DNA from 3 places in the Streptomyces sp. NPDC051183 genome. Region 1 is predicted to be linked to each of the others. Evidence: riboswitches for the same ligand, from Rfam matches in the RefSeq annotation. Region 1 holds a riboswitch; each other region holds the start of a gene.

Region 1 (10,136 bases):
CAGGCACTTCACCCGGTCCGGCATCCCGCCGGCGCTCGGGAAGCCCTGGAGCACCTCGATGGCGTCGCGGCGGGTGATGTAGTCCTCGTGCGCGGCCCGGTAGGCGGCGGCGAGCTCCGGGTCCTCGGCGAGCCGGGCCTGCATCTCCTTCATCACGCCGTTGGCCTCCAGCGTGCCGATGGCACCGGCGGCGCGGGGGCACGTCAGGTAGTACAGCGTCGGGAAGGGGGTGCCGTCGGGGAGCCGCGGGGCGGTCTCCACCACGTCCGGCTGGCCGCAGGGGCAGCGGTGCGCGATGGCGCGCAGCCCGCGCGGCGGGCGGCCGAGCTGCTGCTCGAACGCCTCGATGTCCGCGTCGGTCGGCTCGGTCCGGTCGGTCTGGGGCGGGGGCGTCTGCATGCCTGGAGGAAGTCTCTTCGTTCGGTTGTGCTGGGTGTGGGTGGGTCAGTCGCCGGGGCGGTCGGCCTTGTCGACGCCGTCCCAGACGTTCGAGTACCAGGGGCGGTCGGTCGCGGACTGTCCGTCGCGGCGGTGCTCGGGGGCCGCGGCCCCCGGGTCGGTCATGATGTAGCTGATCTCGCCCGGGCGCACGAAGTGCAGGTGCTTGCGCGCCTGTTGCTCCGCGTACGCGTTGTCCTGCCAGCGGGCCTTCTCGTCGCGCAGCCGTTCCAGCCGGTCGCGCGCGGAGACTGCCGCCTTCCGCTGCTTCGTGATCTCCGAGCGCTGGGAGACGTACTGGCGCATCGGATACGCGAGGGCGACGACCAGCGTACAGAGGACGAGCACGAGCAGGGCGGCCCGGCCGGTGAGCCGGCTGCGGCGGACCTGCCGGCGCGACTGCGAGCGGTAGACGTGGGCGGCGGTCCGCTCGCCGAGCTGCTTGAGTCTGGTCGCGGTCGAGAAGGTGGAGAACCGATCCCGGTTCCCGGCCATGTTTCCGCCTCCCCTATATACGCACTACGCAATACGTCCCCGCACACGGTACGGGACCGAGTGCGGGGACGTACGGAGGCCAGCCAGCGCCGTGGGGCGGTGATCAGCCCTTGAAGCGCGGGAAGGCGCTGCGGCCCGCGTACACCGCGGCGTCGTCGAGGATCTCCTCGATGCGCAGCAGCTGGTTGTACTTGGCGACGCGGTCCGAGCGGGCCGGGGCGCCGGTCTTGATCTGGCCGCAGTTCACGGCGACGGCGAGGTCGGCGATGGTGACGTCCTCGGTCTCGCCGGAGCGGTGCGACATCATGCACTTGAAGCCGTTGCGCTGGGCCATCTCGACGGCGTCCAGGGTCTCGGTCAGCGAACCGATCTGGTTCACCTTCACGAGCAGGGCGTTCGCGGAGCCCTCCTCGATGCCGCGGGCCAGGCGCTCGGGGTTGGTGACGAACAGGTCGTCGCCGACGATCTGGACCTTGGCACCGAGGCGGTCGGTGATGGTCTTCCAGCCGTCCCAGTCGTCCTCGAACAGCGGGTCCTCGATGGAGACCAGCGGGTACGCCTCGACGAGCTCGGCGTAGTAGTCGGTCATCTCGGCGGCCGAGCGGGACTGGCCCTCGAACTCGTACTTGCCGTCCTTGTAGAACTCGGACGCGGCGACGTCGAGCGCGAGCGCGATGTCCTTGCCCGGGGTGTAGCCGGCCTGCTTGATGGCCTCGATGATGAGGTCGAGCGCGGCGCGGTTGGACTCCAGGTTCGGGGCGAAGCCGCCCTCGTCGCCCAGACCGGTGGAGAGGCCCTTGGTGTGCAGGACCTTCTTCAGGGTGTGGTAGACCTCGGCACCCCAGCGCAGCGCCTCGGAGAAGGACTCCGCGCCGATGGGGGCGATCATGAACTCCTGGATGTCGACGTTGGAGTCGGCGTGCGACCCACCGTTGAGGATGTTCATCATCGGAACGGGCAGCAGGTGCGCGTTCGGACCGCCGAGGTAGCGGAAGAGCGGGAGGTCCGAGGCCTCGGACGCGGCGTGCGCGACGGCGAGGGACACGCCGAGGATGGCGTTGGCGCCGAGCGAGCCCTTGTTGTCGGTGGCGTCCAGGTCGAACATGGCCTGGTCGATCAGGCGCTGCTCGGTGGCGTCGTAGCCGACGAGCTCCGGGCCGATCTGTTCGATGACGGCCAGGACGGCCTTCTCGACGCCCTTGCCCATGTAACGGTTGGGGTCACCGTCACGGAGCTCGATGGCCTCGAAGGCACCGGTGGAGGCGCCGGACGGAACTGCAGCACGGCCGGTGCTGCCATCGTCGAGGCCCACCTCGACCTCGACCGTGGGGTTGCCTCGGGAGTCCAGGATTTCCCGGGCTACGACGACGTCGATGGACGGCACGAGCATCTCCTTCTGGGATGTGACGCTGGGTGTGCGGTGGCGTCAGGCCGTGGGATGGCCTTTGCCGACTAGAGCCTAACCGGCTCCGGGCACTCGGCCGGCCGACCGCCCGGGTCCTGGGACGAAAAAGGGTCCGAATACCCCTCTTCCGGGACATAGGTCTCTTGATCATCGGGCTCTCACCGGCCAGGACGCCCGGCGCACACCACCGCCCGGCGCATCGGGGGACGCGCCGGGCGGTGGGGTGTTACCGCAGGATTCAGCTGAGCTTCAGCTTCTGGCCCGGGAAGATCAGGTCGGCGTCGGAGACGATGTCCTTGTTGAGCTCGTAGAGCTTCTCCCAGCCGCCCTTGACGCCGTTGGCGTCGGCGATGGTGCCCAGGGTGTCGCCGGACTTGACCTCGTACGAGCCGTTGCCGGTCTTCGGGGCCTCGGTCTTCGGCTTGGCCGGGGTCTCCGCCTTCGGCTTGGCCGGCGCCGGGGTCTCGGAGCGCTTGGTCTCCTTCTTCGGCGCGGCCTTCTGCTCCTTCTTGGGCTCGGCCTTGGGCTTGGCCGGGGTCTCGGCCGCGCCGCCGTTGTACGCGGCGTTGGTCAGGCCCACGCCACAGGACGGCCATGCGCCCTTGCCCTGGCCCTTGAGGACCTTCTCGGCGATGGCTATCTGCTGGGCCTTGGTGGCCTGGTTGGCCTGCGCGGCGTACGCCTTGCCGCCGTAGGCGGCCCAGGTGGAGGACGAGAACTGCAGGCCGCCGTAGTAGCCGTTGCCCGTGTTGATGGCCCAGTTGCCGCCGGCCTCGCACTGCGCGACCTTGTCCCACTGGGAGGCGGTGGCGGCCGAGGCGGTGCCCGCGGCCATCAGGGGGGCGGCGACGGCGACACCGGCGACACCGGCGAGCGTTGCGATGCGGACGGCCTTGGAGCCGCGACGGTGCTTGCCCTTGCCGGAAAGCAGCATGAGGTTTCTCCTCACCGACGCCTACGAGGTGAGCTGTCGGGTTCGGGCGAGTGAGTTGCCCGGCGGTGCGACCTAGCGCACCGCTTAACCCCTAGCCGGTGGCGTGACCGTCTCTCAACGGCCGCTCCCGGCGCCTACCTTGGTTCCCCCGCTCCTGCCTTCGGCGCTTGCGCGACGACTGTTCCCCCCGTCCGCCGGCAGGATTCGGCGATGCGGTCGAAGGAGCCCGCGGTGGCGAGCGATTCAGAAGGTAGGCAGGTCTCTCCCCGATGTTCAACGAGCGCCATCGGGGAGAAACGGGGCCTACTTGCGCTCTCCGGACCAGCGTTTGCGCAGGTGAGGACGGGGTTTGCGGAAGCCTCCGGACCAGACACGCCAGTTGACCGGAAGAGACACATGTCTCACTTGCCCAAAACAGACAATCAGCTGTTTTCGGGTGTCCTAAGTGCCCCTATTTCTGGGTTAGATCCAGATTCTGGCCGGGCTTGATCAAGTTGGCGTCCTCGCCGATGACCTGCTCATTGGCCGCATAGAGCGCGTTCCAGCCGCCCTTGAGGTCGTTGGCGTCCGCGATGGCGGCCAGGCTGTCGCCCTCCTTCACGGTGTATTTCGGTTCCGACGCGGCATCAGATGCGACGGGAGCCTCGACCGCGGGCTCCCCGCGGTGCTTGCCGCCGCCCTCGGCCGGAGCGCCGGGGGTGCCCGGGGCTCCGGGGGTCGCAGGGGCGCTCGGGTCCGCGGAGGGCGCGCCCGGGGCGGCCGGCGTCGTGGGGGCCACGGGAGCCGTCGTGGGCGCCGAGGGGCCCGTGGAGGGCGCCGCCGGGTCGACCGGGGCGACCGGGGTCGTCGGGGCCGTCGTCGGCAGGTCCGGGACCGGGTCCGGCATGACGGGCAGTCCGCTGGGCGGCCCGAGCGGGACGTCGGGCAGCAGGAAGGACGGCGTGCCCGACGGGCTCGGGGAGGTCTGCGTGGGAGCCCCGAAGTCCGTGGCCCGGTCGCCGGACCCGCCGACCGGTACGGAGTCGTCCGGGCGGGACGGGGACGGGGCGACGGAGGCGCGGCTGCCGGGCGTGCCCGGGTCCACGTCCGCGGCCGGCGCCTGCTGGGTCAGACCGGCCGACGCCGCGCACATCGGCCACGCCTGGGGCCCCTGGGCCGCCAGCACGCGTTCGGCGACGGCGATCTGCTGCGAACGGCTGGCCAGGTCGGCGCGGGGCGCGAAGTCGAGCCCGCCGGCACCCTTCCACTGATCCTCGGTGAACTGGAGCCCGCCGTACGCACCGCTGCCGAAGTTGGCGCTCCAGGTGCCGCCGCTCTCGCATTCGGCGACCTTGTCCCACGTGGAGGTCTCGGCCGCGCTCGCGCCCGTGGCGGCGAGCAGCGGCAGGGCCAGCGCGGAGCCTGTGACTCCTGCGGTGACGACAATCGCGGGGACCTGGCGGGGGCGTCTGTGGCGGCCGTTCCCGGAACGCATGAGGGTGCACCTTTCGCATAACGGCGGGGTAACGGCAGAACCTAGCGGCCATCGAACGCTTGTCACAAGTTTCGACGGAAACTGACTGCGGGTCAGTGTGCCTTCACTCGTTGCGGGGTGTGAAGCGGACGGGAAGGGTGCGCAGGCCACGCATGATCAGTCCGCCGCGCCAGCGCAGGTCCTCGGGCGGAGCGGCAAGTTCCAGATCCGGCAGACGCGTCAGCAAAGTCGCAAGCGCCGTCTGCCCTTCGAGCCGGGCCAGCGGTGCGCCCAGGCAGTAGTGGATCCCGTGCCCGTATCCGAGGTGCTGGTTGTCCGTCCGGGAGAGGTCGAGCGTGTCCGGTTCGGCGAACCGCTCGGGGTCCCGGTCGGCGGCCGCCAGGACCACCAGCACCGGATCGCCCGCCGCGATGTCCCGGCCGCCGAGGGTCAGCGCCTCGGTGGCGAACCGCCAGGTGGCCAGCTCCACGGGGCCGTCGTAGCGCAGCAGCTCCTCCACGCCCGTCTCCAGCAGGCCGGTCTCGCCGGCCGCGAGGGAGGCCTGGAGGCGCTCGCGCTGGTCCGGATTCATGAAGAGGGAGTGGACTCCGTTGCCGATGAGGTTCACGGTCGTCTCGAAGCCGGCGAAGAGCAGGATGAAGGCCATGGCCGTGGCCTCGGCCTCCGTCAGGTGGTCGCCGTGGTCACTGGCCCGGATCAGGTCGGAGATCAGGTCATTGCCCAGATCATCCCTTTTGCGGTGGATGAGTTCACCGAGGTAGGTCCGCATCTGCTTGACCGAGCGGGCGACCCCGCCCCGCGGGCCGCCGCCGTGCCGGATCATCATCCCGGCCCAGTCGCGGAAGTCGTCCTGGTCCTCGCGCGGTACGCCGAGCATCTCGCAGATGGCGTAGATGGGGAGCGGGAAGGCGAACTCGTGGATGAGGTCCGCTTCCCCCTTGCTCGCGAACCGGTCGATGAGGTGGTCGGTCAGCTCCTGCACCCGCGGGGTGAACTCGGCGACGCGGCGCGGGGTGAACGCCTTCGACACCAGCCGCCGCAGCCGGGTGTGGTCCGGCGGGTCGATGTTGAGCAGGTGCGTCATCAGCTCCGCCTTGCGCTCGCCCGGGATGCCCGTCTTGCCCTTGGCGTGCGCGGGCTCCGCGTGGTGCGCCGGATTCTTGCTGAGCCGCTGGTCGGCGAGGGCCTGGCGGGCATCTGCGTACCGGGTCACCAGCCAGGCCTCGACCCCGCTGGGGAGCTTGGTGCGGTGCACGGGCGAGTGCTCGCGCAGCCAGGCGTAGGCGGGGTACGGGTCGGTCGCGAACTCCCAGTCGAACAGGGTCGGGCCCTGGGCGGAGGGAGCGTCGGCGGGGTCTGCGGGGGTCTGCTGATGCACCCGTCGACGGTATCCCCTGGGTAGACCCGCACCCCATATGGGTGGTTCGTCGCGGCTGTCCGCAGATCCGCCATCGCTTGACCTGGCCATGTCCGGCATTCCTACTTTCGGTCCTGTGGATGTGAGGATCTTGAAAAGCAGCTTCGCGGTGGTGGAGAGACGGGCCGAGCACGCGGTCAAGTTCTTCTACTCCCACCTGTTCTGGCACAACCCCGGGATCCGTGCGCTCTTCCCCGTCTCCTTCGAGGACATGGAACGGCAGCGGGACCGGCTCTTCGCCGCGCTCACCCATGTGATCGCCCATCTGGAGAACGAGAGCCTTCTCCCCTACCTGCGCGACCTGGGCCGCGACCACCGCAAGTTCCTGGTCGGCCCCGAGCACTACGCCGCCGTCGGCTCCAGCCTGCTGGCCGCGCTCGCCGAGGCCTCCGCGGGCGCCTGGACCCCGCAGGTGGAGAAGGCCTGGTCCGAGGCCTACCAGGTGATGGCCGACGCGATGACGGCCGGCGCCGGTGCGAGCGAGGACCCGCCGTGGTGGGACGCCGAGGTCGTACGCCACCTCCAGTACGGGCAGGACATCGGCGTGCTGACCCTGCGGCCGCACGCCCCGCTCCCCCATCTGCCCGGCCAGTACGTCAGCGTGAGCAGCGACCGGGTCCCGACGACCTGGCGCACGTACTCCATCGGCAACGCGCCCCGCGCCGACCACACCCTCGACCTGCACGTCAGCCGCATCGAGCAGGGGCGGCTCAGCCCCGCCCTGGTCCGCGACGTGCAGCCCGGCGAGATGCTGCGGCTCGGCGCGGCCGGCGGGCAGCTGACCTTCCGCCGCGCGGACCGCCCGGTCAGCCTCATAGCCGCCGGCACCGGCTGGGCGCCGATCCGCGCCATGCTGGAGGACCTCGCGCAGCACCCTCCCGATCAGGACGTACGGCTCTTCGTGGTGGCCCGGGACGCCGCCCACCTCTACGACCGCCCGCTCATCGACGAGTACGCCGCGGCCTTCCGCTGGCTCGGCGTCACCTACATCACCCCGGCCCCGGGGCAGCACCGCAACCAGGCCACCGACCGGCTCGCGACCGCGCTCAGCAACCGCGGGCTCTGGCCCGACCAGGACGTCTACCTGAGCGGTCCGCCGCTGTTCGTCGACGAGACCTCGTACCTCCTGGAAGAACTCGGCGCCCGGCCCGGCCGGATCTTCTACGACTCCGCACCCGCCGCCGGCCGGGGCCACGGCCCCGGCGGCCGCCCGCTGGGCTTCGGCGAGTGGTTCCTGAACCGCCCGTCGCCGCACTGGCACAACCCCTCGGGCCGCGCGCCCCGGGAGTACTGACCCGCGTACCGCAGCTGGGGGCTACTCGCCGACGCCCTCGGCCGCACGGATCGCGTCCCGGTAGACGCGGGCCGCCGCGCGCAGCGCGGTCTCGGGGTCGATCCCCGCCGCCTCGGCGCGTGCCGCCAGCTCCAGCAGTTCGTACCCGATGCCCTCGCCGCGGGGCAGCTCCACGGGCACCGCCCCCGCACGGGCGCGGCCCGCCAGCTTGGCCGCGAGCGCGAGACCCGGCTGTCCCAGCGGGATCCCGTCGGTCACCGACTCCCGCTGCTTCTCGTCCGCCTTGGTGCGCTGCCAGTGCGCGTTGACGTCCTCGGGGGTGTGGGCCTGCGCGTCGCCGAAGACGTGCGGGTGGCGCCGGATCAGCTTCTCGACGAGGCCGCCGGCCACGTCGTCGATGGAGAACGGCTCCTCGCCATCCTCCTCCGCGATGCGCGCGTGGAAGACCACCTGGAGCAGCACGTCACCCAGTTCCTCGCGCAGTTCCTCGCGATCGCCGTCCTCGATGGCCTCGACCAGCTCGTACGCCTCCTCGATGGCGTACTTCACCAGGCCCTGGTGGGTCTGGCGGGAGGTCCAGGGGCATTCGCGGCGGACCCGGTCCATGACCTGGACCAGGTCGAGCAGCCGCGCGCCCGGCAGGTCGTACGAGCCGGGCAGCAGCTCCAGGTCGGGCATGCTGACGCGGCCCGAGCCGGCCAGGCGCGCGAGCCCGTCGGTGAGCCGCTGGTCGCCCTCGCCGCCCGGGATGACCACGACCGTGCGGCCGCCGGCGCAGGCCTCGACCAGCTCGTGCGCGTCCGGGGTCCCGAACTCCACCCCGACACCGGCCTCGCGCAGGTACGGCAGCTGCGGGTGGCCCGGGTCGGCGCACAGCACCCGGTCCGCGGCGTGCAGGGTCTGCCACGCCGGCCAGGACAGCACGCCGGGAGCGACGCGGTGGCTGGTGGTCAGCAGGACGATACGGCCGGTGGGCTCGGCGGGCGCTTGGTCGGTCACCCTCCGAACCTACCTCCGGGCGCGGGCGTCAGGCTCCGGCGGGGGGCTGCTCGGGCCGGGTCACCTGGGTGATCCACGGGGTCTGCGAATCGCCGAGCACGATCTGCTGGGCGTCCCAGGTCCCGTAGCGCGGGTTCACCTCCACGTGCAGGGCCTTGGCGGCCGCGGAGAGCTCCGTGAGGGCCTTCTCCTGGCTGCCGTAGTGGTCGAAGAGCTTGTCGCGCAGCAGGTTGAAGCGGGTGTTCGCGTCCATCTGGCCCGGCGCGAGCTGGGCCTGCTGGAGGGCCGCCGCCTCCAGCGCGGCGGGCGTGCCCGCCTGCTGGAGCTGCGCCTTGCGGAAGTCCTCGATCTCCTTGGTGCTCACGCTCACCCCGGCGGACTTGGCGGCGCGCTCCAGGACGGCGCTCTGGATCATGCGGTTGAGCTTGGTGCGGTCGAGTCCGGGGGTCGCCTGGATCAGCTCGGCGGCGTTCTCGGAGCGGTTCTGCGCGGTGCGGACGTCCTTCACCTGGGCCTGGAGTGCGGAGGTGGTGATCCGTTCGCCGCCGACCACGGCCGCGGTGCCGGGGCGGGTCTCGCCCGAGCAGGCGGACAGCAGGGGGGCCGCCGCGAGCAGGGCGGCGGAGACGGAGAGCGCAGTGCGACGGTGCAAAGGAGCCTCCAGGGCCGGGAGATTGTGCGTCAGTGCACAAGGGCCGTGCGGTGATCGATGTTATGCAAGGCAGGGTGATCCGAGCCACTGGTTCGACCAACGATTCCCGGGCTGTCGGGGTGCGCGCTGTTCGTGTCGGGGCCACCCTGCGGCCACCCTTCGGTCCACCGGCGCTGCCAGGGTCGGCCCACCATGTCGACTCCGCAATCCACGCCCCGGCGCCGGAGCCTGCTCGGCTCGGCGCTCGCCGCCCTGATCACGACGGTGGCCGTGTGCTCCGGGGACGCCGTCGCCCGGGTCTTCCCGTACGGGCCGCGCCACCGCAGCATCAACGACCTCGGCAACCAGTTCGTGCCCTTCCACGCCCATCTGTGGGACCTCCTGCACGGGCGTGCGGAGGGCGGGCTGCTGCTCAACTGGCAGTCCGGGTACGGCACGAGCTTCCTGCCCGACTTCGGAACGTACCTGACCAGCCCCTTCGCGGTGCTGGTGGGGCTCTTCCCGCGGGCGGACATAGACCTCGCCGTGTACGTCGTCACCGTGCTGAAGACGGCGGCCGCCGCGGCGGCGATGGCCTGGCTGCTGCGCACCCAGCGGCGCGGACCGTGGTGGGCGGCGGGGCTGCTCGGGGCCTCGTACGCGCTGTGCGGCTGGTCGGTGATCGAGGCCTCCTACAACCCGATGTGGCTGGACGGGCTGCTCTCCTTCCCACTGCTGTGCCTGACCGGCGAATGGGCACTGCGGCAGCGGCGGTTGGCTCCGGCGGTGGCGATCGTGGCCGTCGGCTGGACCGCGAACTTCTACACCGCCTACATGGCGACGCTCGGCGCCGCGCTGGTCCTGCTCGTACGGGTCGTGCTGACGCGGGAGGGCGCGGGCGAGCGGGTACGGGTGCTCGGCCGGGCGGCCGGGACCACGCTGCTGGGCATCGCCCTGTCGGCGCCGGTCCTCGTGCCCCTGTTCCTGAGCTCGAAGCAGGCCTACCCGGGGTGGTTCAAGCCGTTCCGGCCGGTCCCCTGGTCCGACCT
Region 2 (10,136 bases), on a different contig from region 1:
GTACTCGAGGAAGGAGCCCTGCATTTCGTCGACGACGTCGATGTCGAGGATCTTCTCCTCGAAATCCTCCGGCGGCGGGGTCTTCGTGCTGCGGCGGGCCATCGCTGCGCGGCTCCTTAACCAAGAATCGGGATGAGCTGGGTCTCACGGGTGGGGCGGGGTCTGGCTGGAAGTACTGGCTGGATCTTGCTGGCTGGGTCCTGCTGGGTCCTGCTGGGGTGTCTTTCGACGGTACGACGCGGACCATTGTGGCCCGAGCCACCGACAACGCCGACTCCGACCCAGGAGTGGGCCGGGAACTTCTCCGGTCGCCGACACGCTTGCATACAGTGGCAGGTCTGACAGAAATCTCTGCATCGCGATCGAAGGGACCACATGCCCATGGGTCACACGGCCACAGCTCAGGCCGGCTCCGGCGGCCTGACAGCGACCGAGCACCGGCTGGCCAACGGCCTGCGCGTGGTGCTTTCCGAGGACCACCTGACCCCGGTCGCCGCGGTCTGCCTCTGGTACGACGTCGGCTCGCGCCACGAAGTCAAGGGACGCACCGGCCTGGCTCACCTCTTCGAGCACCTGATGTTCCAGGGCTCGGCGAGCGTACCGGGCAACGGACACTTCGAACTGGTCCAGGGCGCCGGCGGCTCCCTCAACGGCACCACCAGCTTCGAGCGCACCAACTACTTCGAGACGATGCCGACGCACCAGCTGGAGCTCGCGCTCTGGCTGGAAGCGGACCGGATGGGATCGCTGCTCGCCGCCCTGGACGACGAGTCCATGGAGAACCAGCGCGACGTCGTGAAGAACGAGCGCCGCCAGCGGTACGACAACGTCCCGTACGGCACGGCCTTCGAGAAGCTGACCGCCCTGGCGTACCCCGAGGGCCACCCGTACCACCACACCCCGATCGGTTCCATGGCCGACCTGGACGCCGCGTCCCTGGAGGACGCGCGCAACTTCTTCCGTACGTACTACGCGCCCAACAACGCGGTGCTGTCGGTCGTCGGCGACATCGATCCCGAGCGGACGCTCGCCTGGGTCGAGAAGTACTTCGGCACCATCCCCTCGCACGACGGCAAGCAGCCGCCCCGCGACGGCTCGCTGCCCGACGTCATCGGGGAGCAGCTGCGCGAGGAGATCGTCGAGGAGGTGCCCGCGCGTGCGCTGATGGCGGCCTACCGGCTGCCGCACGACGGCACCCGCGAGTGCGACGCCGCCGACGTGGCGCTGACCATCCTGGGCGGCGGCGAGTCCTCGCTGCTGCACAACCGGCTGGTACGCCGCGACCAGACGGCCGTCGCGGCCGGCTTCGGCATGCTGCGCCTGGCCGGGGCGCCCTCGCTGGGCTGGCTGGACGTCAAGACCTCCAGCGGGGTCGAGATCCCCGCCATCGAGGCGGCCGTGGACGAGGAGCTCGCGCGGTTCGCCGCCGAGGGCCCGACGGCCGAGGAGATGGAGCGCGCGCAGGCGCAGCTGGAGCGCGAGTGGCTGGACCGGCTGAGCACGGTGGCCGGCCGCGCCGACGAACTGTGCCGCTTCGCGGTGCTGTTCGGCGACCCGCAGCTGGCGCTGACCGCGGTCCAGCGCGTCCTGGACATCACCGCCGAGGAGGTGCAGGCCGTGGCCGCGGCCCGACTGCGCCCGGACAACCGCGCGGTGCTCGTCTACGAGCCCATCGCGGCCGACGAGTCCGACCAGCACGACGAGTCCGACGAGAACGAGGGGGCGGAGCAGTGAGCGACACCGCAGCCGTCACGATGACCTTCCACCCGCGCCCGCAGGCCGGCGAGCCGCAGCCGTGGGCCTTCCCGGCCCCCGACCGCGGGGAGCTGCCCAACGGCCTGACCCTGCTGCGCTGCCACCGGCCGGGCCAGCAGGTGATCGCGGTCGAGATCAACCTCGCCGCCCCGCTCGACGCGGAGCCCGAGGGCCTCGACGGCGTGGCCACCATCATGGCCCGCGCGCTGTCCGAGGGCACCGACAAGCACTCCGCCGAGGAGTTCGCGGCCGAGCTGGAGCGCTGCGGCGCCACCCTCGACGCGCACGCCGACCACCCGGGCATCCGGGTCTCCCTGGAGGTCCCGGCCTCCCGGCTGCCCAAGGCGCTGGGGCTGCTCGCCGAGGCGCTGCGCGCGCCCGCCTTCGCCGACTCCGAGGTGGACCGGCTGGTGCGCAACCGGCTCGACGAGATCCCGCACGAGCTGGCCAACCCGCAGCGCCGCGCCGCCAAGCAGCTCTCCAAGGAGCTCTTCCCGGCCTCGCTGCGGATGTCCCGCCCGCGTCAGGGCACCGAGGACACGGTCGCCCGTATCGACTCGGCGGCCGTACGCGCCTTCTACGAGGCCCACGTGCGCCCCGCCACCGCCACCGCGGTGGTCGTCGGCGACCTGACGGGGATCGACCTGGACGCGGTCCTGGCCGACACCCTGGGCAGCTGGACCGGCGACACCACCGCGCCGCGCCCCGTCCCGCCGATCACTGCCGACGACACCGGCCGCGTCGTCATCGTCGACCGGCCCGGAGCGGTCCAGACGCAGCTGCTGATCGGCCGCATCGGACCGGACCGGCACGACCGCGTCTGGGCGCCCCAGGTGCTCGGCACGTACTGCCTGGGCGGCACTCTCACCTCGCGCCTGGACAAGGTGCTGCGCGAGGAGAAGGGGTACACGTACGGCGTGCGCGCCTTCGGCCAGGTGCTGCGCTCCACCGCCGACGGCAAGGGCGCCTCGATGCTCGCCATCAGCGGCTCGGTGGACACCCCGAACACCGGCCCGGCGCTGGAGGACCTCTGGAAGGTGCTCCGGACCCTGGCTGAGGGCGGCCTGACCGATGCCGAACGTGACGTGGCGGTGCAGAACTTGGTGGGCGTGGCCCCGCTGAAGTTCGAGACGGCGGCCTCGGTCGCGGGCACCCTCGCCGACCAGGTCGAGCAGGAGCTGCCGGACGACTACCAGGCGCAGTTGTACGCGCGGCTCGCCGAAACCGGCACGGTGGAGGCGACTTCGGCGGTCGTCAGCGCCTTCCCGGTGGACCGGCTGGTCACGGTTCTGGTGGGCGACGCGGCCCAGATCGAGGAGCCGGTACGGGCCTTGGGGATCGGTGACGTGAGCGTCGTCTCCAACTGACGGCCCGAAGTGCCGTCCAGTCGGGCGGCACGGGAGGGGCTCCGACGGTTCATCCGTCGGAGCCCCTTTTGTCCGTTTAGGGATGAGGTTGCTCGAATGTGCTGTGGCGTACGCAACAAAAAGGCGTGTCTGTTTGGCGATTGACTGATGATCCGCCTAGCGTCGGCCGTGCTGTCCGTCAGTTGTACCCGCCGCGCCCGCGGCACCGGACAGCGATCGCCGAGTCCCCGTCAGGCGCGAGCCTGGGGAGCCGGGGACCCACATCAGTCCCTGGGGTGAATCGGACCGCCTCGCAAGAGGAGGCCCGTAGGAGACCTTCCTGCTCCGAACCCGTCAGCTAACCCGGTAGGCGAGAGGGAAGGAAAGGATCAGCCCCTTCATGGCGTTTGGCAGTCGTGCCGCCGGCAAGCACCGTGGTTCCAGTCGTATGAGCCGCAAGACCGCCGGCTACGCCGGCGTAGCCGCCCTCGCCGCCACCGGCGTCGTCGGCTCCCTGGCCGGTCCCGCGTTCGCCGCGGACAAGGCCCCCTCCATGGAGGACACCGGCCTGAACACCATCGTCGTGGCCGACGATCTCGCGGACGAGATCCAGGCCCAGGCCGACTCCCAGCAGCGGGCCGCGGAAGCCGCGGCCGCCAAGGCGCAGGCCGAGGCCGACGCGAAGCAGCGGGCCGCCGAAGCCAAGGCGAAGGCCGAAGCCCGGGCCAAGGCCGAGCGCGAGGCCGCCGAGCGCGCGGCCCGCGAGGAGGAGCGCAAGCGCCTCAACACCTTCGTCTCGCCGCTCGAGGACACCTACGTCAGCACGCAGTACCACGCGGGCGGCGGCATGTGGTCCTCCGGCAGCCACACGGGCATCGACTTCCACGCCTCCTCGGGCACCGAGGTGCACTCGGTCGGCCTGGGCACCGTGGTCGAGGCGGGCTGGGGCGGCGCGTACGGCAACAACGTCGTCATCAAGCACGCCGACGGCACCTACACCCAGTACGGCCACATGTCCTCGCTGAGCGTCTCCGTCGGCCAGCAGGTCACCCCGGGCCAGAGGATCGGCCTGTCGGGCTCCACCGGCAACTCCAGCGGCCCGCACCTGCACTTCGAGGCCCGTACCGGCGCCGACTACGGCTCGGACATCGACCCGATCGCGTACCTGCGTCAGCACGGCGTCACCGTCTGACCCGCACCGCACGCTTCCGCGAAGGCCCCGGCTCCCAGAGCCGGGGCCTTCGCGTTGTGTGAATGTTTCGTATTTCCGGCCGTCCTCGGAAATTATCGTGTGTTGCAATAGAGTTGCAGTGCGCGGATGTACGCACTCGCGCGTACATACACATCAATGACGGCGGCAGTCGGAAATAGGCGGAGGTCCGGTCTTGCGTATTCCCGCGCAGGCGGTATGCACAGCAATCCGTGACGACATCGTCTCCGGTGTCTTCGGGCCGGGCAGCCGGCTCACCGAGGAGGTACTGGCCCGCCGCTACGGAGTCTCGCGCGTCCCGGTGCGCGAGGCACTGCGCACGCTCGAGTCCGAGGGGTTCGTCACCACCCGGCGGCACGCGGGCGCCTGTGTGGCCGAGCCGACCGAGCAGGAGGCCGCGGACCTGCTGGAGGTGCGGATGCTGCTGGAGCCGCTGGCCGCCGCCCGGGCCGCCCGGCGGCGCAGCGAGGCCCACCTCAAGGTGCTCCGCGGGCTGGTCAGGCTGGGCCAGGAGCGGGCGAGGCGGGGTCAGGGGGAGGATCTGCGCTCGCTGGGCGGCTGGTTCCACGAGACCCTCGCCCAGGCGTCCGGCAGCCCGGGGCTGATCGCGCTGCTCACCCAGATGCGGCACAAGATCGCCTGGATGTACTCGGTGGAGGCCCCGGCGCGGCCGGTGGAGTCCTGGGCGGAGCACGGGGCGATCGTGGACGCGGTGGCGCGCGGTGACGCCGAGCGGGCCCGGGCGCTCACCACGGTCCACGCGGAGCGGGCGGTGGGGGCGCACCGGTTGCGGGTGAGGACTTCGCAACCTGCCGTAAACATGGCGAGCGGCCCGCATTAACAAACGCCGTATACAAAGGACGGATATTCGTGCGGCCCGGGTAATTCGCGGGTCCGTGTCATACCGTGCCGCGCCGTGCCGTTCCGCGTAATTCCGACCCGGGTCGGCGGCCGGAATTCCGCTATTCGTGGCGCATTGTCGGGGACCGTGGCCGGCCCGTGCCCGCCGTCCGCAAAACAGTGAAGCCGTGGCCGCCGGTATTCCGGTGGCCACGGCTTCGCCGTACGGGTCGAACCCGAAGGGGTCAGACGGTCTCGGGGAGCTCTTCGAGGCCCTCGGCGACCAGCTTCGCGAGGCGGTCCAGCGCCGCCTCGGCGCCCTCGGCGTCGGACGCGAGGACGATCTCCTCGCCGCCCTGGGCGCCCAGGCCCAGAACCGCCAGCATGGAGGCGGCGTTGACGGGGTCGCCGCCGGCCTTCGCGATGGTCACCGGGACGCCGGAAGCGGTCGTCGCGCGGACGAAGATCGAGGCGGGACGAGCGTGCAGGCCCTCGGCCCAGCCGACGTTGACGCGGCGCTCTGCCATGGTGATGCCCTTCAGGTTCTTACGGTTGTCTAGACCAGTCTCTCACGACGTCCGGAATGCTCCGACCGACCTTCGGCCCGAATCTCCCTGCCGTTCGACCTTCCCCAGCTTGCACTGATTCGCGTCAGCTTGCCCGATGCGCCGCGCCAGGGCCACCTGAGCGGGAGGACCCTTAAGGTGGCCCCATGACCACCGAGTCGGACCCCTCGTACCCGGCACACTGGGAAGCGGACGTCGTCCTCAGGGACGGCGGCACCGCCCGCATCAGGCCGATCACCACCGAGGACGCGGGCCGCCTGGTCAGCTTCTACGAGCAGGTCTCGGACGAGTCGAAGTACTACCGCTTCTTCGCCCCCTACCCGCGGCTCTCCGACCGCGACGTGCACCGCTTCACCCACCACGACTTCGTGGACCGGGTCGGCCTCGCGGCGACCATCGGCGGGGAGTTCATCGGCACCGTCCGCTACGACCGGATCGGCTCCGACGGCCGCCCGGCGACCGGGCCCGCCGACGAGGCCGAGGTGGCCTTTCTCGTACAGGACGCCCACCAGGGCCGCGGCGTGGCCTCCACCCTGCTCGAACACATCGGGGCGGTCGCCCGCGAGCGGGGGATCCGGCGCTTCGCCGCCGAAGTGCTGCCCGCCAACAACAAGATGATCAAGGTGTTCACGGACGCCGGATACCAGCAGAAGCGCAGCTTCGAGGACGGCTCCGTCCACCTCACCCTCGACCTCGAACCCACCGCCGAGTCCCTCGCCGTGCAGCGCGCCCGCGAACAGCGCGCCGAGGCCCGCTCGGTGCAGCGGCTGCTGACCCCGGGCTCCGTGGCCGTGATCGGAGTCAGCCGCTCCGGCAGCGGAGTGGGCGCGGCGACCCTGCGCAACCTGCGGGACAGCGGCTTCCACGGCCACCTCTACGCCGTCAACGAGGCCCGCGCCCCCGGCATCGAGGGAGACCTGCTGGACGGCGTACGGGCCTACCGCGCACTCGGCGACATCGGCGCACCCGTCGACCTCGCGGTGGTCGCGGTCCCGGCGGACCGGGTGCCCCGGGCGGTGGCCGACTGCGGCGAACACGGCGTGCAGGGGCTCGTCGTACTCTCCGCCGGATACGGCGAGAGCGGCGCGGAGGGGACGGCCCGCCAGCGCGAACTGCTGCGCCAGGTGCGCTCGTACGGGATGCGGCTGATCGGACCGAACGCCTTCGGGGTGATCAACGCGGCCCCCGAGGTGGAGCTGAACGCCTCCCTGGCCCCCGCTCCGCTGCCCAAGCGCGGCCGGATCGGCCTCTTCACGCAGTCCGGGGCGATCGGGATCGCGCTGCTCTCGGGGCTCCTGCGCCGCGGCGAGGGCCTGTCCTCCTTCGTGTCGGCGGGCAACCGCGCCGACGTCTCCGGCAACGACATCCTTCAGTACTGGTACGACGACGAGGCGACCGACGTCGCGCTGCTCTACCTGGAGACCCTGGGCAACCCGCGCAAGTTCACCCGGCTCGCCCGCCGGACGGCGGCCGTGAAGCCGGTCGTCGTCGCCAAGGGCGGCCGCCACACCCCCGCCGGGCACGTGGTCCCCGACACCCGGCTCCCGGACGCGACGGTCTCGGCGCTGCTGCGGCAGGCGGGCGTGATCCGCGTCGACACCGTCACCGAGCTGGTGGACGTCGGCCTGCTGCTGGCCGCGCAGCCGCTGCCCGCCGGACCGCGGATCGCGATCCTCGGCAATTCCGAGTCCCTCGGCGTCCTCACCTACGACGCCTGCCTGACGCAGGGGCTGCGGCCGCTGCCGCCGCTGGACCTGACGACGGCGGCCTCGCCGGCGGACTTCCGCGCGGCCCTGGCCGCCGCCCTGGCCTCCGATGACTGCGACGCGGTCGTCGTCACGGCGATCCCGTGGGTCAGCGAGCGCGCACTGGCCGACGATCTCGCCGACGCCCTGCGCGAGGCCGTGGCCGAGGTGCCGGGCAAGCCCGTCGCGGTGGTGCACGTGGAGCTCGGCGAGCTGGTCGAGGCCCTGTCCGCGGCGCGCGCCACGGCACCGGCCCCCGGCCCGCAGGCCGAGACGGCCCCGGTGGCGGCGCAACCAGCAGTCGCATCCGCATCCGCGCCGGCTGCCGCGCCCGCAGCCCCGCCCGCCGACTCCCGCCCGCCCGAGGACCGCGACCGCATCCCCAGCTACCCCGCCGCCGAGCGCGCCGTCAAGGCCATCGCCGAGGCCGTGCGCTACGGCCAGTGGCGGCGCGCCATCGCCGAGCCCGGCCAGGTTCCCGAGTACGAGGACATCGACGAGACCGGAGCCGCCGGGCAGCTCTCCCGCCTGCTGGCGGACGTGGCGGACGACGAGGTCCTGACCCTGGACGACCCCGACGCCCGCGAACTGCTCGGACGCTACGGGATCCGCGTGTTCGCCACCCTCCCCGCGCCCAGCGCCGACGCCGCGGCCCGCGCCGCCCAGGTGCTCGGCTATCCCGTGGCGCTCAAGACCACCGCCCCGCACCTGCGCCACCGCGCGGACCTGGGCGGCGTACGCCTCGACCTCACCACAGAGGCGGAGCTGCGGCGGTCCTACGACGAGCTGACCGAAGCCCTCGGCAAGCCCGCCGAGCTGCTCCCCGTCGTCCAGGCCATGGTGCCCCGCGGCGTCGACACCGTCGTGCGCTCCGTCATCGACCCCGCTGCCGGAGCCGTCCTCTCCTTCGGCCTCGCCGGTGCCCCCTCCGAGCTGCTCGGCGACACCGCACACCGGCTGGTCCCGGCCACCGACCGGGACGCCGCCGGCCTCATCCGCTCCATCCGCACCGCCCCGCTCCTCTTCGGCTGGCGCGGCAGCGACCCCGTCGACACCCCCGCCCTGGAGGAACTGCTCCTGCGGCTCTCCCGCCTCGTGGACGACCACCCCGAGGTGGTCGGGGTCTCACTGGAGCCCGTGGTCGTCGCCACCGAAGGCCTCTCCGTGCTCAGCGCCACCGTCCGCCTCGCCCACGCCCCCGCCCGCAGCGACCTCGGGCCGCGCACCCTGCCCAGCTACTGACGTCCGGCGCGGCCGGGGTGCCCCGTACGGGCCTTAGGATGGACCTCATGGCGAAATCCGGTACGACGACCCAGGGGCTGCGCACGGCGATCGAGCGCAGCGGCTACTACCCGGCCCTCGTGGCCGAGGCCGTGGAGGCCGCGGTGGGCGGCGAGCCGATCTCGTCGTACCTGGTCCACCAGGAGACGACCTTCGACTCGAACGAAGTGCGCCGCCACGTCACGGTGCTGGTCCTGACCGGCAACCGCTTCATCGTGAGCCACACCGACGAGCAGGCCGCCGACGCCGGGTCCCCGTCCCCGTACGCGACCACCTCCACCGAGTCGGTCAAGCTCTCCAGCATCTCCTCCGTGGTGCTCAGCCGGGTCGTCGCCAACCCGGAGTCCTACACTCCCGGCACCCTGCCCCGCGAGGTCGTCCTGACCATCGGCTGGGGCGCGGTCTCCCGGATCGACCTGGAGCCGGCCGCCTGCGGCGACCCGAACTGCGACTCCGACCACGGCTACACCGGCAACTCCACCGCCGACGACCTGAGCCTGCGCGTCAGCGAGGCGGGCGACGGCCCGGAGGCCGTGCGCCAGACGCTGGTCTTCGCGCAGGCGCTCAGCGAGGCGACCGCGGCCACGTCGTCCCCCGCCGCCCGCTGATGGCGTACTCCGCGGCGCAGAACTGGGCGGACGAGCCCGAGCTCCTGGACCTCGCCGGCGCCCCCGTGCCGCAGTACGGCACGGGCTCGCTCGCCGACCTGCTGCCGACGCTCGTGGCCGGCCAGGGCGTGCCCGGTTTCACCGCCTCCATCACCGAGCTCACCCCGGCCGACCGCAACTGCGTGTTCCTCGTCGACGGCATGGGCTGGGAGCAGATAAAGGCCCACCCCGCCGAGGCCCCGTACCTCACGTCCCTGCTCGGCAGCTCGCGCGGCGGCACCGGCCGCCCGATCACCGCGGGCTTCCCGGCGACCACCGCCACCTCGCTGGCCTCCGTCGGCACCGGCCTGCCGCCCTCTCGGCACGGCCTGCCCGGCTACACCGCGCGCAACCCCGCCACCGGCGAGCTGATGAACCAGCTCCGCTGGCACCCGTGGACCCCGCCGAAGCCCTGGCAGCCGTACCCGACCGTCTTCCAGCAGGCCGACGCGGCCGGCGTGGCCACCGCACAGGTGTCCTCGCCCGCGTTCCAGACCACCCCGCTGACCAAGGTCGCTCTGAGCGGCGGCACCTTCCTCGGGCGCATGACCGGCGAGGAGCGCATGGACCTCGCGGCCGAGCGCCTCGCGTCCGGCGACCGCTCGCTCGTGTACACGTACTACAGCGAGCTCGACGGGGCCGGACACCGCCACGGCGTGGACTCCGACGCCTGGCGCGGCCAGCTGATGTACGTCGACCGGCTGGTGCAGCGGCTCGCGGAGCAGCTTCCGGCGCGCACCGCGCTC
Region 3 (10,136 bases), on a different contig from region 1:
GAGGCCGCGGGCGCCGCTGCCGAGGTCGGCATCCCCGGGGCCGTCGCGGTCGAGCTCGTACACAACTTCTCGCTGCTCCACGACGACCTGATGGACGGCGACGAGCAGCGCCGCCACCGCGACACGGTGTGGAAGGTCCACGGCCCGGCCCTCGCGATCCTGGTCGGCGACGCGCTGTTCGCCCTCGCCAACGAGGTGCTGCTGGAACTCGGCACGGTCGAGGCGGGCCGCGCGGCACGCCGCCTGACCACCGCCAGCCGCAAGCTGATCGACGGCCAGGCGCAGGACATCTCCTACGAGCACCGCGAGCGCGTCAGCGTCGAGGAGTGCCTGGAGATGGAGGGCAACAAGACCGGCGCCCTGCTCGCCTGCGCGGTCTCCATCGGCGCCGTGCTCGGCGGAGCGGACGACCGCACGGCCGACAAGCTGGAGGAGTACGGCTACCACCTCGGCCTCGCCTTCCAGGCCGTGGACGACCTGCTCGGTATCTGGGGCGACCCCGAGTCCACCGGCAAGCAGACCTGGAGCGACCTGCGCCAGCGCAAGAAGTCCCTGCCCGTCGTCGCCGCCCTCGCGGCCGGCGGACCCGCGTGCGAGGAGCTCGCGGAGCTCCTGGCCGCCGATGCCAAGAGCAACGACTTCGAGAACTTCTCGGAGGAGGAGTTCGCGGCCCGCGCCGCCCTCATCGAGGCGGCCGGCGGCCGCCAGTGGACCGCCGACGAGGCGCGCCGCCAGCACGCGATCGCGATCCGCGCGCTGGACGACGTGAACATGCCGCAGCGGGTGCGCGACCAGCTGGTCGCCCTCGCCGACTTCGTCGTCGTGCGCAAGAGGTGATCGCCACCCGGGCCCGTATATGAATCGCGAGTCGCCGGCCGGCGCCGCACTCTGACAGCGGCACCGGCCGACGGCAGACCCCAGGACAGCAGAGGACACTGCAGGTAAAGGGGAAGCCATGACAGCGACGACCGACGGCGGCGCGGGTGCGGGTGCCCGCGACGCCGGCTCGGAGGACACCGCGGTACGGGCCGCGGACACGGTCCCGGGCCCACCGGACCGGGACCCGGCCGGGGCGCCCGCGGCCCCCGGCCTGCCGCAGGGGGCCAGGGAGGCCGCCGCGCGGGCCACGCGGCACCTGCTCGCCCGGCAGGACGCGGCCGGGTGGTGGAAGGGCGACCTGGAGACCAACGTCACCATGGACGCCGAGGACCTGCTGCTGAGGCAGTTCCTCGGGATCGGGGACGAGGCCACCACCCGCGCCGCCGCGCAGTTCATCCGAGGCGAGCAGCAGGACGACGGCACCTGGGCCACCTTCCACCAGGGCCCCTCCGACCTGTCCGCCACCATCGAGGCGTACGTCGCCCTGCGCCTGGCCGGCGACGCCCCCGACGCCCCGCACATGGCGCGCGCCTCCGCCTGGATCAGATCCCGCGGGGGGATCGCCGCCGCCCGGGTGTTCACCCGGATCTGGCTCGCGCTGTTCGGCTGGTGGAGCTGGGACCACCTGCCCGAACTCCCGCCCGAGCTGGTCTTCCTGCCGCCGTGGGTCCCGCTCAACATCTACGACTTCGGCTGCTGGGCCCGCCAGACCATCGTCCCGCTCACCGTGGTCTCCGCGCTGCGGCCGGTGCGCCCGGCGCCCTTCGCCCTGGACGAGCTGCACACCGACGCCCGGGTGCCGAACCCCGTCAAACGGCTCGCCCCGATGGCCAGTTGGGACGGCGCGTTCCAGCGGATGGACAAGGCCCTGCACGTGTACCGGCGGTTCGCCCCGCGCCGGCTGCGCAAGGCCGCGATGGCGGCGGCGGGCCGCTGGATCGTCGAGCGCCAGGAGAACGACGGCTGCTGGGGCGGGATCCAGCCGCCCGCCGTGTACTCCGTCATCGCCCTGCACCTGCTCGGCTACGACCTGCGCCACCCCGTGATGCGGGCCGGACTGGAATCCCTGGACCGCTTCGCCGTATGGCGCGAGGACGGCGCCCGCATGATCGAGGCCTGCCAGTCCCCGGTCTGGGACACCTGCCTGGCGGCCATCGCACTCGCCGACGCGGGCCTGCGCCCCGACCACCCGGCGCTGGTGAAGGCCGCCGACTGGATGCTCGGCGAGGAGATCGTGCGCAGCGGCGACTGGGCCGTGCGCAGGCCCGGGCTGGCCCCGGGCGGCTGGGCCTTCGAGTTCCACAACGACAACTACCCCGACATCGACGACACCGCCGAGGTGGTCCTCGCGCTGCGCAGGATCAAGCACCCCGAGCCGGCCCGCGTCGAGGCGGCCATCGCCCGCGGGGTGTCCTGGAACCTCGGGATGCAGTCGAGGAACGGCGCCTGGGGCGCTTTCGACGCCGACAACACCAGCCCCTTCCCGAACAGGCTGCCCTTCTGCGACTTCGGCGAGGTCATCGACCCGCCCTCCGCCGACGTCACCGCCCACGTGGTGGAGATGCTCGCCGTCGAGGGCCGGGCGGGCGACGCGCGCACCCGCCGCGGCATCGCCTGGCTGCTCGCCGAACAGGAGGCGGGCGGCGCTTGGTTCGGCCGCTGGGGCACCAACTACGTATACGGGACCGGCTCGGTGGTACCGGCGCTCACGGCCGCGGGCATCGCCCCGGCGCACCCTGCCATCCGGCGGGCCGTGGGCTGGCTGGAATCCGTACAGAACGAGGACGGCGGGTGGGGCGAGGACCAGCGGTCGTACCAGGACCCGTCCTGGGCCGGGAAGGGAGCCTCCACCGCCTCGCAGACCGCCTGGGCGCTGATGGCCCTGCTGTCCGCGGGCGAGCGCGACGCCGCGTCCGTCGAGCGGGGGATCGCCTACCTGGTCGGGACGCAACGGGAGGACGGCTCCTGGGACGAGCCGTACTTCACGGGCACCGGCTTCCCCTGGGACTTCTCCATCAACTACCACCTGTACCGGCAGGTGTTCCCGCTCACCGCCCTCGGCCGCTACCTGTACGGGGAACCGTTCGGCCCCGACGGCCGGCACGGCGCGGCCGTCTCCGCCCCGGCCGAGGAGGCCTGATGGGGACGCCCGGGAGCGGCCCCGCCGCCCCGCTGCTGGTCGCCTGCGCGCTGCGCATCGAGCAGGCGGCCCTGCGCAGCGGAGGCCGCGGTGCACGCGGCGGCGCGCCGCCCGGGTACGCCGTCCTGCGCACCGGCATGGGCCCGCGCGCCGCCGAACGGGCCGTCGGCCGGGCGCTCGGCGAGCCGGGGCTGAGCGACGCGGCCGTCCTGGCCACCGGATTCTGCGCCGGGCTGGTGCCCGGCATGAGCCCAGGCGACCTGATCGTCGCCGAGGAGACCCGGGACCCGCGCGGAACCGTCGCCTGCGCCGGTACCGCCCTGCTCGCCGAGGCACTGGCCCGGGCCGCGCCCGGCCGGACCGTGCACATCGGCGTACTGACCGGATCCGACCACGTCGTACGGGGCCAGGAGCGCGCGCAACTGCGCGCCACCGGCGCCATCGGGGTCGACATGGAGTCGGCGGCCACCCTCTGGACCGCTGCCGCGACCCGCGGCGGCGGCGTCGAGCCGGGCGCGGGCCGCCCGGTTGCGGCCGTACGGGTGATCGTGGACGCTCCGGAGCATGAGCTCGTCCGTATCGGCACGGTTCGCGGTGGAATATCGGCCTTCCGCGTACTGCGTGCCGTACTGCCCGCGTTCTATGACTGGCACCGTTCTTTGCTGCTCCCCAGGAGGTGAGCCAGATGGCCATGCCGCTGCGCCAGACCGTCAGGGTCGGGACCTATCTTCTCGAACAGAAGCTCCGCAAGCGCGAGAAGTTCCCGCTGATCGTCGAGCTGGAACCGCTCTACGCGTGCAACCTGGCCTGTGAGGGGTGCGGAAAGATCCAGCACCCGGCCGGGGTGCTCAAGCAGCGAATGCCGGTGGCCCAGGCGGTCGGCGCCGTACTGGAGTCCGGTGCCCCGATGGTCTCCATCGCGGGCGGAGAGCCCTTGATGCACCCGCAGATCCACGAGATCGTGCGTCAGTTGGTGGCGAAGCGGAAGTATGTCTTCCTTTGCACCAATGCGATGCTGCTCCGCAAGAAGATCGAGAACTTCACCCCGTCCCCGTATTTCGCCTTCGCCGTGCACATCGACGGCCTGCGCGAACGCCACGACGAGTCGGTGGCCAAGGAAGGCGTGTTCGACGAAGCGGTCGCGGCCATCAAGGAGGCGAAGCGGCGGGGGTTCCGGGTGACCACGAACTCCACCTTCTTCAACACCGACACCCCGCAGACCATCATCGAGGTGCTCAACTACCTCAATGACGACCTCCAGGTGGACGAGATGATGATCTCACCCGCCTACGCGTACGAAAAGGCTCCCGACCAGGAGCACTTCCTCGGTGTCGAACAGACCCGCGAACTCTTCAAGAAGGCCTTCGCGGGCGGCAACCGGCGGCGCTGGCGGCTCAACCACTCCCCGCTCTTCCTGGACTTCCTGGAAGGCAAGGCCGATTTCCCCTGCACGGCCTGGGCCATTCCGAATTACTCCCTCTTCGGCTGGCAGCGCCCCTGCTATCTGATGAGCGACGGGTACGTGCCGACCTACCGGGAACTGATCGACGAGACCGACTGGAGCAAGTACGGCCGCGGCAAGGACCCGCGCTGCGCGAACTGCATGGCGCACTGCGGCTACGAGCCGACCGCCGTCCTGGCCACCATGGGCTCGCTCAAGGAGTCCCTGCGCGCGGCCCGGGAGACGCTCGGCAGCAACCGGGACAAGTCGGCATGACGCCCGCACCCGGAGGAGGGGGCAAGGGCTTCGACCTCGGCGCCCTGCTGGCCGAGCGCGGCGGGGAGCGGTACGAGCTGCACGCCCGCCACCTCAACCACCAGCTGCCCCGGATGCTGCACACCATCGGCTTCGACAAGGTCTACGAGCGGGCCGAGGGCGCCCACTTCTGGGACGCCGAGGGCAACGACTACCTCGACATGCTGGCCGGGTTCGGCGTGATGGGCCTGGGCCGGCACCACCCCGTGGTGCGGCGCGCCCTGCACGACGTCCTGGACGCCCAGCTCGCCGACCTCACCCGCTTCGACTGCCAGCCGCTGCCGGGGCTGCTGGCCGAGAAGCTGCTCTCGTACAGCCCGCACCTGGAGCGGGTCTTCTTCGGCAACAGTGGCACGGAGGCGGTGGAGACGGCCCTGAAGTTCGCCCGCTACGCCACCGGGCGGCCCAGGGTCCTCTACTGCGACCACGCCTTCCACGGGCTCACCACCGGCTCGCTCTCGGTGAACGGGGAGGGCGGCTTCCGGGACGGCTTCGCGCCGCTGCTGCCCGACACGAAGATCGCGCTCGGGGATCTGGCCGCCCTGGAGCGGGAGCTGAAGCGGGGCGACGTCGCCGCCTTCGTCGTCGAGCCGATCCAGGGCAAGGGCGTACTCGCCGCCCCGCCCGGCTTCCTGTCCGCCGCGCAGGAACTGCTGCGCCGCCACAAGGCGCTGCTGATCGCCGACGAGGTCCAGACCGGCCTCGGACGTACCGGCGACTTCTACGCGTACCAGCACGAGCCGGGCGTGGAGCCGGACCTGGTCTGCGTGGCCAAGGCGCTGTCGGGCGGCTATGTCCCGGTCGGCGCGACCCTGGGCAGGGACTGGATCTTCAAGAAGGTCTACTCGTCCATGGACCGGGTGCTCGTGCACTCCGCCAGCTTCGGCTCCAACGCGCAGGCGATGGCGGCCGGCCTGGCGGTGCTCTCCGTCATGGAGGACGAGGAAGTGGTGGCCAACGCCCGCGCCATGGGCGACCTGCTGCGCGGGCGGCTCGCCGCGCTGGTGGACGGGTACGAGCTGCTGCACGAGGTGCGGGGGCGCGGCCTGATGATCGGGATCGAGTTCGGCCGCCCGTCCTCGCTGGGGCTGCGCAGCCGGTGGACGATGCTGCAGGCGGCCCGCAAGGGGCTCTTCGCGCAGATGGTCGTGGTGCCGCTGCTCCAGAAGCACCGGATCCTCACGCAGGTCTCCGGGGACCACCTGGAGGTGATCAAACTCATCCCGCCGCTCGTCGTGGACGAGGCGGACGTGGACCGGTTCGTCGGGGCCTTCCGGGAGGTCATGGACGAGGCGCACGGCGGCGGCGGGCTGATGTGGGACTTCGGGAAGACGCTGGTGAAGCAGGCCGTCAGCAACGGCTGACGGCCTGCCCCGCCGGGCCGGCCTCAGTCGAGCAGTCGGTCGCGGAGCCGGTCGAGGGTCTCGGGCGCGAGTCCGAGGCCCTCGGCGAGGTAGCGCTCCACGCTGCCCCAGTGGCCGTCGATGGTCTCGAAGGCGGCCTCCAGGTACTCGGCGCGGGCGTCGAAGAGCGGGGCGAGCAGCTCCATCACCTCGGGGGAGCGGGCCTCGGGGGCAGGGCTGCCGCGGCGGACCCGGTAGCGGTTGTGCGGGGCGTTCGACTCCAGGTAGTCCGCCAAGACCGCCTCGCGCTCGACGCCGAGCGCGAGCAGGGTGACGGCGATCGACAGCCCGGCCCGGTCCTTGCCGGCCGCGCAGTGCATCAGGGCCGGGACGCTGTCCTCGGCGAGGGCGTGCACCACCCGGCTGTGCTCGGCGGTGCGGTTCCTGATGATCGTGCGGTACGAGTTCGCCATCCGCGCCGCGGCCTTGCCGTCGCCCAGGATCGAGCGGAGCTGGTCGAGGTCGCCGTCGCGGACCATCTTCCAGAACTCCCGCCCGTCCGCCGGGTCCGAGAGCGGGATGTTGACGTTGAGCACGCCCGGCAGCTCCACGTCCTGTCCCTCCAGCGCGTGGTCGGCGCCATTGCGGAAGTCGAAGATGGTGTGCAGACCGAGGGACGCGAGGAACTCTGCGTCGGTTTCGGTGGCATGCGCGAGATGTCCGCTTCGGAACAGTCGTCCCGTCTTGACCCTGCGTCCGCCGGCGGCCGGAAGGCCGCCCACGTCACGGAAGTTGCGTACTCCGGCCAGCCCCGGTTCCGTGGACGGGCTCTGGGGTATCTGCTGGGTCACGGCGGCTCCTCCGGGTGGTTGAGGGGATGTCCGAATTGCACTACTTGGCGGCAACTTGCCATAAGTGCAGGCGAGATCGGGCGCGTCCCCGTGAGCCAGATCATACGGTGACCGTGAGTGCCTGATCATCAAAGGCGAATTGCCTTCCCAGGGCGGTCGTTGCCGCCGCGGAATGGACGCAGGGTGACCGGAATTCCGCCGGACCATCACCCTTGAGATTCCGTCAGGGAATTCATGGCTTGTTCCGTGTGGACGAACTCGATTAGCTTCGCTCTCGATCCGGATGGACCGCCGAATCCTGCCCCATCCGGAAACCGCACCCGACTATTCACGCGCGCGGCAGGAGCGGGGGAACCAGGTAGGCCGCTGTTCCGGATCTTTATACCGGGACGGCTCGGGGTGAAGCCGTGCATGTGCTGTTCATGTACGGCCGGACATCTCCAGTCCGAACCCGACAGCTCACCTCGCAGGCGACGGAGAGGAATTCGCCATGCCTGCAAAGGGTAAGCACCGCCGTCCCAAGTCCCCCTCTATATCCCGCGGTTTCGCCATGGCAGGCACCGGCGGCGCGGCCCTCGCGCTCCCGCTGTTCGGAGCCGTCGGCGCCCAGGCGGCCCCGGCCGCCGCCCCGGCCACGGCGCCCGTCGTGGCCGCGCAGGTTCCCGCGGCGCTGCAGGCCGCGCCCGCCGCCGCGGCGGCCGCGCCGTCCGTGTACACCGTCGTCCCCGGCGACCACCTCTCCAAGATCGCCGCCCAGCAGCACCTCACCGGCGGCTGGCAGCAGCTCTACGCCGACAACCGCGCGGCCGTCGGCGCCGACCCCTCGCTGATTCACCCCGGGCTGAAGCTGACGCTCGGCGCCCAGGGGGACTCCGCACCCGCCGCCGAGCCCGCCCCGAGGCAGGCTCCGGCCCCCGCCGAGCAGTCCTCCGCCGAATCCCCGGCCGATGCCCCGGCTGATGCCCCGGCCGATGCCCCGGCGCACCCCGCCTCCGACGACGAGGGCCGGGCCGATGAGGCCGACCGGGCTTCGGCCGACGGTGCCGCCGCCGGCACCCCCGCGGTCGAGGCCCAGGCCGCGCCGGCCGCTCCCGCTGCGCCCGCCGAGCAGCAGGCCGCGCCGTCCTCCGGTTTCGTCTCCCCGGTCGGCGGCGGCGTCTCCACCGCCTACAAGACCGCCGGTGCCATGTGGTCCAGCGGCTACCACACGGGCGTCGACTTCATCGCGAGCACCGGCACCACCATCAAGGCCGTCGGCGCGGGCACCGTCGTCTCCGCGGGCTGGGGCGGCGCGTACGGCAACGAGGTCGTCATCCGGCACGCCGACGGCAAGTACTCCCAGTACGGCCACCTCTCCCAGCTGTCGGTCTCGGTCGGCCAGAGCGTCACCGCCGGGCAGAGCATCGGCCTCTCCGGCGCCACCGGCAACGTGACCGGCCCGCACCTCCACTTCGAGATCCGCACCGGCCCGTCCTACGGCTCCGACATCGACCCGCTGGCCTACCTCCGCTCCAAGGGCGTCAGCATCTGACGGCCCCTCCGCCGGGCGCTCCGGCGGAGACCGGACCCGCGTGAGGCCGGGACCCGAGGGGGGTCCCGGCCTCACGCGCTGTTATTCCTCACCCGTCGGGTGGTATAAATCACGGCCCGTCAACCCCTGCCTACGGTGGCGTAGGTCACGCGCCGGGGTGAAGGATGTGGTCTCGTGGCAGCGACGACGACGACACTCAAGACCATCGGCTCGTACGCGGCGATCGGGGACAGCTTCACCGAGGGCGTGGGGGACCCGGGACCCGGAGAAACGTTTCTCGGCTGGGCGGACCGGCTGGCCGTGCTCCTGGCCGATCGGCGCGAAGAAGACCGGTTCCGGTACGCGAACCTGGCCGTCCGGGGGCGGCTCCTCGACCAGATCGTGGCGGAGCAGGTTCCGCGGGCCAAGGAGCTCGCACCCGACCTGGTGACCTTCTGCGCGGGCGGCAACGACATCATCCGGCCCGGCAGCGACCCGGACGACGTGGCCGAGCGGTTCGAGGCGGCCGTCGCCGACCTCACCGGATCCGTCGGCCAGGTCATGATCACCACCGGCTTCGACACCCGCGGCGTACCGGTCCTCAAGCACCTGCGGGGCAAGGTGGCGACGTACAGCGCCCACGTGCGCGCGATCGCCGACCGGTACGACTGCCCGGTGCTCGACCTCTGGTCCCTGAAGTCCGTACAGGACCGGCGGGCCTGGGACGAGGACCGGCTGCACCTCTCGCCCGAGGGCCACACCCGGGTCGCGCTGCGCGCCGCCCAGGTGCTCGGCCTGGACGTGCCCGCCGATCCGGACCAGCCCTGGCCGCCGCAGCAGCCGCGCGGCTCGGTGGACGTGACCCGGGACAACATCCAGTGGGCCCGCGAGTACCTGGTGCCGTGGATCGGCCGCCGGCTGCGCGGGGAGTCCTCCGGGGACCACGTCGAGGCGAAGCGACCGGACCTGCTGCCGCTCTAGAGGCAGTGGAGCGGCGCATGATGGCGAGTACGGATCGGAATCCTTCGGGACCGGTACGCGTTGGGATGGTCGTAAGCCGCCCGACCGTCCCGCCCCCACCCCGTCAGGAGGCGCCTTGACCGGCTCCCGTTCCCTGCGTCCACGGCTGCGCGCCATGCGGCCCGAAGCCTTCGGCGCGGACCCGTCCGGCGCGCGCCTGGAGCGGATCCACCGCTCGCCGAACTTCGCCGACGGTGTGTTCCAGAACCCGGTCGGGGCCAGGACCAGGCCGTCCGGGTCGATGCTGGAGTTCGCCAAGATCTACTTCCACAAGGAACAGCGGATCCGGCGCAACCCCGGCGCGCCCGTCCCGGTCTACCCGACCACCCTGGCGGAGCTGGCGAAACCGCCGGTCAGCGGCTTGCGGCTGACCTGGATGGGGCACTCCAGCGTGCTCGCGGAGATCGACGGGCGGCGGGTGCTGTTCGACCCGGTGTGGGGTGAGCGGTGCTCTCCCTTCCCCTTCGCCGGACCCAAGCGGCTGCACCCCGTACCGGTGCCGCTGGCCTCGCTCGGCCCGGTCGACGCCGTGGTGATCTCGCACGACCACTACGACCACCTGGACCTGCCGACGATCAAGCAGCTGGCGGGTACGGACACGGTCTTCGCCGTGCCGCTCGGCGTCGGCGCGCACCTG

The links. Region 1 has a riboswitch for cyclic di-AMP ahead of AB0M99_RS02370 (transglycosylase family protein). Riboswitches for the same ligand answer to the same signal wherever they lie in the genome.
Region 2: it holds a riboswitch for cyclic di-AMP, as region 1 does, so the genes downstream of both, AB0M99_RS13225 (M23 family metallopeptidase) here and AB0M99_RS02370 (transglycosylase family protein) in region 1, are expected to answer to the same signal.
Region 3: it holds a riboswitch for cyclic di-AMP, as region 1 does, so the genes downstream of both, AB0M99_RS11830 (LysM peptidoglycan-binding domain-containing M23 family metallopeptidase) here and AB0M99_RS02370 (transglycosylase family protein) in region 1, are expected to answer to the same signal.

Annotation. Positions count from the first base shown of each region.
Region 1 covers NZ_JBFBBA010000002.1:86,687-96,822, forward strand. Annotated here, with positions in the region: gene AB0M99_RS02355 (DUF501 domain-containing protein) at 1-399, opposite strand, end outside; gene AB0M99_RS02360 (septum formation initiator family protein) at 445-933, opposite strand; gene eno (phosphopyruvate hydratase) at 1,037-2,323, opposite strand; gene AB0M99_RS02370 (transglycosylase family protein) at 2,577-3,272, opposite strand; cyclic di-AMP (ydaO/yuaA leader) riboswitch at 3,276-3,448, opposite strand; gene AB0M99_RS02375 (transglycosylase family protein) at 3,724-4,746, opposite strand; gene AB0M99_RS02380 (cytochrome P450) at 4,850-6,124, opposite strand; gene AB0M99_RS02385 (globin domain-containing protein) at 6,246-7,457, shown strand; gene AB0M99_RS02390 (nucleoside triphosphate pyrophosphohydrolase) at 7,479-8,456, opposite strand; gene AB0M99_RS02395 (SurA N-terminal domain-containing protein) at 8,485-9,108, opposite strand; gene AB0M99_RS02400 (YfhO family protein) at 9,301-10,136, shown strand, end outside.
Region 2 covers NZ_JBFBBA010000012.1:46,259-56,394, reverse strand. Annotated here, with positions in the region: gene AB0M99_RS13240 (DNA topoisomerase IV subunit A) at 1-102, opposite strand, end outside; gene AB0M99_RS13235 (pitrilysin family protein) at 382-1,734, shown strand; gene AB0M99_RS13230 (pitrilysin family protein) at 1,755-3,122, shown strand; cyclic di-AMP (ydaO/yuaA leader) riboswitch at 3,330-3,489, shown strand; gene AB0M99_RS13225 (M23 family metallopeptidase) at 3,502-4,293, shown strand; gene AB0M99_RS13220 (GntR family transcriptional regulator) at 4,487-5,152, shown strand; gene AB0M99_RS13215 (HPr family phosphocarrier protein) at 5,397-5,678, opposite strand; gene AB0M99_RS13210 (GNAT family N-acetyltransferase) at 5,864-8,704, shown strand; gene AB0M99_RS13205 (DUF5998 family protein) at 8,752-9,351, shown strand; gene AB0M99_RS13200 (nucleotide pyrophosphatase/phosphodiesterase family protein) at 9,351-10,136, shown strand, end outside.
Region 3 covers NZ_JBFBBA010000010.1:170,230-180,365, forward strand. Annotated here, with positions in the region: gene AB0M99_RS11800 (polyprenyl synthetase family protein) at 1-837, shown strand, start outside; gene shc (squalene--hopene cyclase) at 956-3,019, shown strand; gene AB0M99_RS11810 (1-hydroxy-2-methyl-2-butenyl 4-diphosphate reductase) at 3,019-3,699, shown strand; gene hpnH (adenosyl-hopene transferase HpnH) at 3,705-4,736, shown strand; gene AB0M99_RS11820 (aspartate aminotransferase family protein) at 4,733-6,139, shown strand; gene AB0M99_RS11825 (tyrosine-protein phosphatase) at 6,163-6,969, opposite strand; cyclic di-AMP (ydaO/yuaA leader) riboswitch at 7,249-7,455, shown strand; gene AB0M99_RS11830 (LysM peptidoglycan-binding domain-containing M23 family metallopeptidase) at 7,460-8,500, shown strand; gene AB0M99_RS11835 (SGNH/GDSL hydrolase family protein) at 8,675-9,460, shown strand; gene AB0M99_RS11840 (MBL fold metallo-hydrolase) at 9,576-10,136, shown strand, end outside.